DNA from 3 places in the Shewanella sp. TB7-MNA-CIBAN-0143 genome. Region 1 is predicted to be linked to each of the others. Evidence: predicted binding sites of a transcription regulator. Region 1 holds the regulator's gene; each other region holds the start of a gene.
The links. Region 1 encodes FliA, which starts transcription of late flagellar genes. Its sites were predicted from a motif close to CTAAAGNTNNNNNNNNNNNNGCCGATA; they were not measured.
Positions count from the first base shown of each region.

Region 1 (3,289 bases):
CACTATGTAACATAAACTGCTGAACATCATGACAAAGTGACTTAAACTCACCCATTTCTATGTCACGACGCATCAATTTATCCCACATTGGCGTCACTGATTGTATATTGCTAATGATGGTATCGGCCAAAGGTAGACATTCTTCAACTGCATCCATGGTTTTATTTGCAGCTTGTTCTGTCATGTCGATAACATAGTTCAATCTTTCTTTAGCATCTGGTATTTCGGTATTGGCTAATTCAGATAAACGGTTATCAACTTGAAAATCTTTTAGTGCACTATGGAGTTGTCGAGTTAGCTTACCGACTTCTTCAAAAAGCTCACGCTGCAATGGCGTTGCAAGCTCTCTGATCATTTCATCGGCTTTATCTTGTTGACCCAAGGTAAGCAATTCAACAAGTTCTTGGGCCTGTTCGAGAGTGATTAACCCCGATATTGATGCCTGCATGACTTATCCTTGCTTATGCGAGTCGTTCAAAGATTTTGTCTAACTTTTCTTTTAACGTAGCTGCGGTAAAAGGTTTTACGACATAACCATTTACACCGGCTTGCGCTGCAGCAATAATCTGTTCACGCTTAGCTTCTGCAGTTACCATTAGCACAGGTAAATGCTTTAACGAATCATCTGCACGGATTGCTCTAAGTAAATCAATACCTTGCATTCCAGGCATATTCCAGTCTGTTACCACAAAATCAAAATCGCCTTTTTGCAACATAGGTAGGGCTGTTGAGCCATCATCTGCTTCTTGGGTATTATTAAATCCCAAATCTCGCAACAAGTTCTTAATGATACGCCTCATTGTTGAAAAATCGTCAACAATAAGAATCTTCATATTCTTGTCCAAGGTTTCCTCCGGTGAGCTGACACTCGTTTGCTCTAGATAAGTTATTATTCTTGTGTCCAATGCTTGAGTTTCGCTTTTAATCTGAGCATTGCCTGACTTAATATCTGGCTAACTCGCGATTCACTAACTTCAAGGATGGCACCGATTTCTTTTAAATTTAGCGCCTCATCGTAATATAACGACAACACTAGCGCATCTCTTTCTGGCAATGTCTTAATTGCTTCAACCAATGCAGATTGGAATTGAATTTCAGCAAGTGAGTCAAAGGCCTCATCTGGTGTTTCATTATTTGTGATTAACACATCTTGCGAAACACCAAGATCTTCTATGCCTATGATTTTACCCACAGAAACATCATTTAATATATGATGGTACTCATCGAGTGACATATCAAGCTTTTCAGCAATTTCTGTATCATTAGCATCACGCCCAAATTGCTGCCCTAATTCATCAATCACTTGTGCGACACGACGATTATTGCGATGAACAGAACGAGGAACCCAATCACCACGTCGAATTTCGTCGATCATAGCACCACGGATCCTAATACCAGCAAAGGTTTCAAACTTAGCCCCTTTGCTGTTATCAAATTTAGATGAAGCCTCAAGTAGCCCCATCATTCCAGCTTGTAATAAATCATCAAGTTGCACCGATGCAGGTAATCTTGCCAGCATATGATGAGCAATTCTTTTTACCAACGGTGCATACTGTTCAACAATAGACGTTTTGTTATCGAATTGAGTATACGCTGCGGCTTTATTCACCCGTTCTTCCTTCTTGTATCGGCTTACGTTGTACAAGACGTTCAACAAAGAACTCTAAATGACCGCCTGGTTGTTGTGGAACCGGCCAAGTCATAATTTTATTGGCTAATCCATGGAAAGCAATAGCAGAAGGTGATTTAGGAAACGCCTCAACAACTAGCTTTTGCTTACGAACAGCTTTACGTAAATTCTCATCAAACGGTATTGTTGCCACTAGTTCTAAAGCAACATCTAGAAATCTATCCGTCACTTTACTGAGTTTAGCAAATAATTCCATACCTTCTCGTAAACTACGCACCATATTTGCCACAATTTTGAAGTGGAACACGCCATGCTCACGACTTAGGATTTTAATCAATGCATAAGCATCGGTAATCGATGTCGGTTCATCGCATACAACAATTAATACATCTTGTGATGCACGAGAAAAACTCAGCACCATGTCAGATATACCGGCTGCAGTATCGACAATTAAAATATCGAACTGAGTACGCATTTCACTGAATGCACGTATTAACCCTGCATGCTGTGCTGGCGACAACTCAACCATCGCTTGCGAACCTGATGTCGCTGGAACAATGCCAATACCTTTAGGTCCGCGTACTATGATGTCATCTAATTCGGCATCTCCGGACAAAACATGAGATAAATTTTTCTCAGCACGGATCCCGAGCATGACATCGACGTTGGCTAAACCTAAATCAGCATCAAGTACTAATACACGTTTGCCTTTTTCAGCTAATGCAACGGCAGTATTAATTGACACACTCGTTTTACCCACTCCGCCTTTACCACCGGATACGGCAATGACTTTAACTTTATCGTTATTTGGTTGATTCATCATACGTAAACCACTTGCTTGATCCCGAGTCATATCTTTACTCAAATGCATAGGCTGTGTCATTAGACCACACTGTGTCTTGTGACGATTGTTGTTCTGTTTCATTTAACGCCGAGAGTGCCTGCTTAGCCAACTCTAGCGTATCAGCCACTTTCATGTCCTCAGGAACACGTTGGCCGTCAGTAACATAACTTAATGGTAACTCATTTTGAATCAATACGCTCAATGCACCTGCAATTGATATTGATTCATCTAACTTTGTTAAAATTGCACCTGATAATGGAATGCGTTTAAAGTGTTCTACAGCATCTTGTAATACGCGACGTTGGCCGGTCGCAGATAAGACTAAGTAACTCCGAATAGGGATCCTACTATTTGCTGTTAAATTATCAAGTTGCTGATATAGACGCATATCACGTTGTCCCATACCCGCGGTATCAATTAATACTAACTTACGATTTCTAAATTGATAGAGAATTTGTTCTAATTCGGTTAAATCATGTGCTTGCTTGACCGGACAACCCATTATTTTACCGTAAGTGGCTAATTGCTCATAGGCACCAATACGGTAATGATCTGTGGTAATCAACGCGACCTGCTCTGGGCCGTGATGGGCAGCAAATCGGGCGGCAATTTTGGCTAAAGACGTTGTTTTACCTACACCAGTAGGTCCCACAAATGCCACAACACCACCACGTTTAACAATATCATCACCTTGATTGTCAAGTAAGTTAGCTAAACTTTGCGGTAATGCACGCACCAAATCTGCAGGCGTATAGTGCTGGCTTAATCCAGCCAGTTTAGCAGCTACTACCGGAGAAAACTCTGCCGCAATCAAT
Region 1 covers NZ_JBEOPL010000002.1:314,219-317,507, forward strand. The annotation lists gene AAEY97_RS02740 (protein phosphatase CheZ) at 1-448, opposite strand, end outside; gene cheY (chemotaxis response regulator CheY) at 462-845, opposite strand; gene AAEY97_RS02750 (RNA polymerase sigma factor FliA) at 890-1,609, opposite strand; gene AAEY97_RS02755 (MinD/ParA family protein) at 1,602-2,483, opposite strand; gene flhF (flagellar biosynthesis GTPase FlhF) at 2,488-3,289, opposite strand, start outside.

Region 2 (3,289 bases), on a different contig from region 1:
CAAGAAGAGATAACCGTAAAATCCCACCTTAAATATGGGTAGAATAATCATATCCATAGTGGTGTAGAGTAATATTTAACATATTAAAAGGAGTAAGCAGACTTTACAGCATGACGGGATATATACTATTTGTTAAATATTATTGTCGCCTAATTAACTAATCCGAATAGTTATGCATAAAAAATAAGTAATAGCCTAATAAAGCGCTATATAAGACGATTAGAGTATAAATAACATATCACCACCGCCACAAAGCATTAGCTTTACTAATGCTAACGCTTAATTTTTCTAGTTTGTCAGATTAGTGTATACATTCTATTATTGCTTTGTTTTCAGGACACATCTGATTCAGATGTTGAAAACCAAGAACTCCAAACTGATGTAACCCAATACCTCAGTTATCCCTAGTTCTTATGCTTGATTTCCTTCCTTAAATTTGTTGATTGCAAATTATTTAGCCCACTTGGATTAAGTGGGTTTTTTTTACCTTTTTTTTAGCATCTTTATAAACCCAAATGAGAAGCTTTGCGAAAAAATTGTAAATTCGAGCGCTACTGATAGCTTGAACCCTTTCAAATGGTCACCACGCAAAATACCCTTACATTTTTTATTGATTAGGCTCTTAAAGGAACCATGGTTCATTTATAAAAGAGTATTGTCGATTTGGCTCAATTTAGTGTTACGAATGTTGAATAAATGCCGAGTAAAGCAGACTGATAAACGTAGGGGAACTTTGGCTATCGTATCAATACTATTTATTAGAAAAATAGCTGACTCAAGTTACTAGCAACATCGTGACTCAAGTAAATTGATATCTCAATCATATCCAGTAATAAGGATACTGCCCATGGCTGAGCAGTGAGTGATACATGAATGGGTTTATATAGGCTTGGTTATTTTAATCACGACTCTGCGGTTCATCTTACGTTCTTCAGCAAGATCATTGCCTGTTACATGGCGTTTTTCACCATGACCCGATGTATGAATCCGATCCTTAGGGATACCACTAGCAATGAGAATATCTTTCACTGAGTCCGCACGTTTATCTGACACCTTTTGGTTAACTGAGCGTCCACCGTAACTGTCGGTGTAAGCATCAATCAGTACAAGCTCGACTTCAGGGTCATAAGACAAATAACGCTGTATTTTCTGTAATTGTTGGGTAGAAAAACGAGTCAGCTCTACCCCGCCTTCTTGGTAATTTAACACTGTAAAAGCAATATCATCAAAACTGTAAGGCAGTAAATTAGCCAAGCAGGCGCGAAATTCACGGTATTTACCGCCAAAATTAGCTGACGACAATCCCACGGCAATTTTAGCGTTTTGATTATACCAATCCGCATAATAAAACGTGGGCTCCATTCCTTGACTCAATTCATTCAACATCGACCAAGCGGCTTTTTTGGGTACTTCACCATTAAATTGCTTATTGTAAGTCAGTTGAGTGATTTCTTTAGAATTGTGTCCAGGACGCCAACTAGGGGCTCGACTAATTAATGTCGCGTTGGTCACCGAATCAGGTTTTAACCACATATCTAACGTAAAATGTAAATTTAGCTCTTTACCGGCATTACTGGTAAACACAGCACGCCCATAGTCAGGAATATCATGTTCAAGACGGCATTCTATCGGATTGTTCTCACCGATACGCCATGCTGAGTTTTCCAGTGACGCAACGTAGTGCCTCAAATCGGCATTAGCCGTTGAGCAAAGACACAAACTTGTGAGGACCATCAGTTTTCGCCACATAAAACCACCCTTTATACCCGATTACATTTGTTCTATCGGCCATAAAGTCAGTTCCTTTAGTAAACAATCATGTTTAATCGATGATAAAAACCACAATCAAACATGACACTGCGCTTGAGTTTGCGCATAATACTCGGCTTATATCATTTGCACCGATGAATGATAGCTATTGAGGATAAAAACTGTAATGACTGATATTTGCGACGCTAATAAGTTTAAACACCGATTTCGTGGTTATTTCCCTGTTGTTATCGATGTCGAAACTGCTGGGTTTAATGCTAATACCGATGCGTTGCTTGAAATTGCCGTCAGCTTACTAAAAATGAATAGTGATGGGATCATTGTACTTGATAGAACCCTTCATTTTCATATTGAGCCTTTTGAAGGCGCGAACTTAGAGCCTGCAGCTTTAGCTTTTAATGGTATAGACCCCACTAATCCACTTCGTGGTGCAGTAGACGAAAAAGTCGCTTTTTTAGAGATTTTTAAAGAAGTAAAAAAAGCCCAAAAAGCAGCAGATTGTCATCGCAGTATCATTGTCGCGCACAATGCCGCTTTTGATTTAGGTTTTGTTAACAAGGCTATTGAACGAAATGGTTTAAAACGTTCTCCTTTTCATCCTTTTGCGAGCTTTGATACCGCGACACTTGCAGGCCTTGCTATTGGACACACAGTATTAGCTAAAGCCTGTAAAATGGCAGGGATCGATTTCGACAACAATGAAGCCCATTCAGCATTATACGATACCGAACGTACCGCCGAACTATTTTGCCTTATAGTCAATCGATGGAAAGCATTGGGTGGTTGGCCATTAGCGGCTGTGGAAGATGATACCGACTCAGCAAGCGAATAATGAATACTCAGCCCTTTGATCTCATGCCAGCCATCTACACTCAGCTAGTGCGATAACAAAGTATTAATTTTATCCAATAAAAAAGCTGCCGAAGCAGCTTTTTTATTATCTCTAACTTGCTAGATTATAGCTTGTCAGAATTATCTTTTAGATATGCAGCAACACCTTCAGTGCTTGCAGTCATACCTTTTTCGCCTTTTGACCAGCCCGCTGGACAAACTTCACCGTGCTCTTCATGGAACTGAAGTGCGTCAATCATACGGATCATTTCATCAACGTTACGGCCTAGTGGTAAATCGTTAACCACTTGGTGACGAACTTGGCCTTCTTTGTCTACTAAGAAAGAACCACGGAAAGCCACACCAGCTTCTGGATGCTCTACGTCGTATGCTTTACAAATTTCGTGCTTAACATCAGCAACTAGAGTGTACTTAACTTGGCCAATACCACCCTTGTCTACTGGAGTGTTACGCCATGCGTTATGAGTAAACTGTGAATCAATAGAAACACCAATCACTTCAACACCACGTTTAGTGAACTCTTCCATACGGTGATCAAAAGCAATTAGCTCTGATGGGCATACAAAAGTAAAATCGAGTGGGTAGAAGAAAATAACTGCAGGCTTACCTTTAATTGCGGTAGCAAGGTTAAATGTGTCAACAATTTCACCAGAACCAAGAACGGCTG
Region 2 covers NZ_JBEOPL010000035.1:6,092-9,380, forward strand. The annotation lists gene AAEY97_RS20365 (flagellar protein MotY) at 880-1,749, opposite strand; gene rnt (ribonuclease T) at 1,937-2,602, shown strand; gene AAEY97_RS20375 (peroxiredoxin) at 2,727-3,289, opposite strand, start outside.
Region 2: the regulator FliA is predicted to act here: its motif matches at 1,783-1,809, upstream of AAEY97_RS20365 (flagellar protein MotY).

Region 3 (3,289 bases), on a different contig from region 1:
GTATGACGGCATGATCATTTTACCGGTCGCAATCACTTTAATACGTTGTTTAAAGCCGCGTTCATTAAGTAAATCAACCAGTAACGGTAAACTTTGGCGCAATGGTAAGCCGACATTATCCATTAAGGCTTGTGGTGCCGCGCCCGTACCACCATCGGAACTGTCTAAGGTAAAAAAGTCTGGCGCATATTCAATACCACGACGTTCAATTTCATCTAGAAATTCAGTAACCCATGACATGTCACCTAATACCGCTTTAATACCGGTTGGTTTACCGCTGATATCTCTTACTTGATTGATCATATCGACAATGTCAGCAACATTATGTAATTCAATGTGGCCATTGGGGCTTATGGAGTCTTGTCCTGCTGGGATACCGCGAATAGCTGCGATTTCTTCGGTGACTTTTATCGCCGGTAAAATACCACCTTTGCCAGGCTTAGCACCTTGGCTTAATTTAATTTCGAACATTTTTACTTCAGGATGAGCGGCAATATCGGTCAGTTTTTGTGGGTCTAAATGACCATTCTCGTTACGCACACCATATTTAGCGGTACCTATCTGAAACACTAAATCACAATGTCCCTTTAGATGATAAGGACTTAACCCACCTTCGCCAGTATTGAGCCAACAGCCTGCTTTTGCTGCACCATGGGATAGTGCTGTAATGGCTGGGCGAGACAAGGCACCAAAGCTCATGGCCGAGATATGGCAAATTTTATCGGTTGTGTAAGGGTGTTTACATTCAGGACCAATGATTACTGCGATGGTTTGGTGAGTGTCATGATCACTGACGGGGAATGCTGAGTTCATGAACATTACCGCACCCGGTTTATCCAGAACTTGTGTCGACCCAAACGCAATTGTCCTGTCAACATTTTTAGCTGCGCGATATACCCAACTACGTTCGGCTCGATTAAACGGCAGTTCTTCGCGATCTTGAGAAAAAAAGTATTGTCTAAAAAACTCACCTTGTTTTTCAAATATATATCGAAATCGACCGATAACAGGGTAGTTGTGTCGAATGGCTTGTTTGGTTTGCAGTTTATCAGCGATAAACATGTAAATTACAGCGATCAGTAATAACCAAAATAACACTAAGAAAAGACCAGAAAAAATATCTATTCCCCACATGAACCAATGTTGTTGCGGCATGTTGTTATTCCTATTTGGCTATCAATCTGATTACCATATTAGCAGATGTTCATTTGGGCAAGTTAAATTGATGATGTTAATCAACAGGCTATTCTTTAGTAAAATTGATATAAATAAATTTCTCTTAATTGTTTTAATTTATGACTTTAGAAATGAGTTTTTTGGTCGATAATTAAGCTATCGGTCATTGTATGCGAGCTAATATCATGGAAATTAAACAATCAAATAGCAGTAATGCCAGTCCACTGCGTGACAATAAAACAGTTAATACATCGCAAACTTCATCAAGCCACCAAGCTGAAAAAAATTCCCCGGTTGAGCCTAAGTTAACCAGCAATCAGCTAAGTCGACAAATGATGAATAATTCGATTTTAGCGGCGCAAGAAGAAGTCAGTATTGCTGCGGGTGATAAGTCTATGGCATTACTTTACCGTGCCGCGATTGAAGCCATTAATGAAGAGCTTGCGCCAACACTGGGGGAGAACTCAGTCCAAAAGAGTATTGAAAGTGGAGTGGATTACTCTCCTGAAGCGACAGCCGATCGTATTGTCAGCTTTGCCACAAATTTCTTCTCGGTACATCAACAACAAAATAAATCCATGGGGTTTGATGAGCAAGTTAGCAGTTTTATGGTGAAAATTGGTGATGCTATTGATCAAGGTTTTAAAGAGGCTAGCGATATCTTATCTGGGCTCAAAGTATTAGAAGGCGATATTGCAGCAGGAGTCGATCAAACCTATGAGCTCATACAGCAAAAACTTGCTCAGTTTCAACAAGACCGCCTAGATGGCCATTCAGCTAAGCAAGATTCATCAACTACGTAAACTTAGCTCTGTTCTTTTAAGTGAGTTAATCGCGTGTGATTATTCACTATAGATATAAATCGGGGAGGCTTTTAATTAAGCAAATATCTGTATAGATTGGTATTATAGTAAATACATACGCCAGTCTAAAAGGAACAAAGTCATGTGGATTACCGGTACCGTGCTAAAACGCATTGATTGGAATGATAAATTATTCTCGTTGCGTATCAAAGCCGATGTCGAACCTTTTATCGCAGGTCAGTTTATTAAGCTCAGCCAAATGCGTGATGATAAACGTGTCGCGCGTGCGTATTCGCTTGTAAATCCCCCCGGGACTGATTATGTCGAGGTGCTGGCTGTTGCGGTAGAGGATGGTCAGTTATCTCCAGATCTAAAAGCATTAAGCCCAGGTGATACCATTCAAATCACGCCCAAAGCGACCGGTTTTATGACCTTAGATGAGGTGCCTAAAGGGGCATTGCAAGGTAAACACTTATGGCTGTTATCAACAGGCACTGCAGTGGGGCCTTTTATCTCTATGCTTGCAACCGATGAGCCTTGGCAACGCTTTGAAAAAGTCGTGCTAGTTTATGGTGTAAGACTTGGTGAAGATTTAGCTTATTTAGAAACGATTAAACAGTTTATTAGTCAATATCCTCAGCAGTTTGTGTTTATTCCCATTGTGACCCGTGAAGATTATCCCGAAGGCTTATCATGTCGTATTCCTGATGGCATTAGCAGCGGATTAATTGAACAGAAAGCAGGCTTAGGGATTAATGCGGAACATTCTCAAGTGATGATTTGTGGTAACCCAGGAATGATAAATGATGCGCAAACCGCTTTAGTTGAAAAAGGCTTAGTAAAAAATCTTCGACGAGCGCCTGGACAAATTACGGTCGAAAAATACTGGTAATGTTTTGGTCAATCATAATTCCATGATAGTGGCTTAAGCTTGCCATATTGGCTTACAGCATAACAATTTGATGTTTTAGCCTTGGCGTTTTAACCGCTGAATGTGAAACAGCACTTGCTCCTTTTGATATGATCACTTACCCTGTTGCAATTGATAACCATTATCAATTGCGCCGGTGGCGGCGGAATATTGATTCAGTTAAGGAGCGTTGATTAATGAAATTGCTAAAAAGTGTCGCATTATTAGGCTTGGCTTGTGTTGCTTCTTCTGTGAGTGCTGCAGATGCATTAACGGTTTATTCTTATCGCCAAGCTTTCCTGATTGAACCTATTCTAGAAAAGTTTACCGAGCAAAGTGGTGTCGACGTAAAGGTTGTTTTTGCTAAAGATGGCATTGCAGAACGTATGGTGCGTGAAGG
Region 3 covers NZ_JBEOPL010000013.1:103,919-107,207, forward strand. The annotation lists gene AAEY97_RS12230 (FMN-binding glutamate synthase family protein) at 1-1,155, opposite strand, end outside; gene AAEY97_RS12235 (DUF5610 domain-containing protein) at 1,362-1,979, shown strand; gene AAEY97_RS12240 (ferredoxin--NADP reductase) at 2,122-2,871, shown strand; gene AAEY97_RS12245 (Fe(3+) ABC transporter substrate-binding protein) at 3,087-3,289, shown strand, end outside.
Region 3: the regulator FliA is predicted to act here: its motif matches at 1,300-1,326, upstream of AAEY97_RS12235 (DUF5610 domain-containing protein).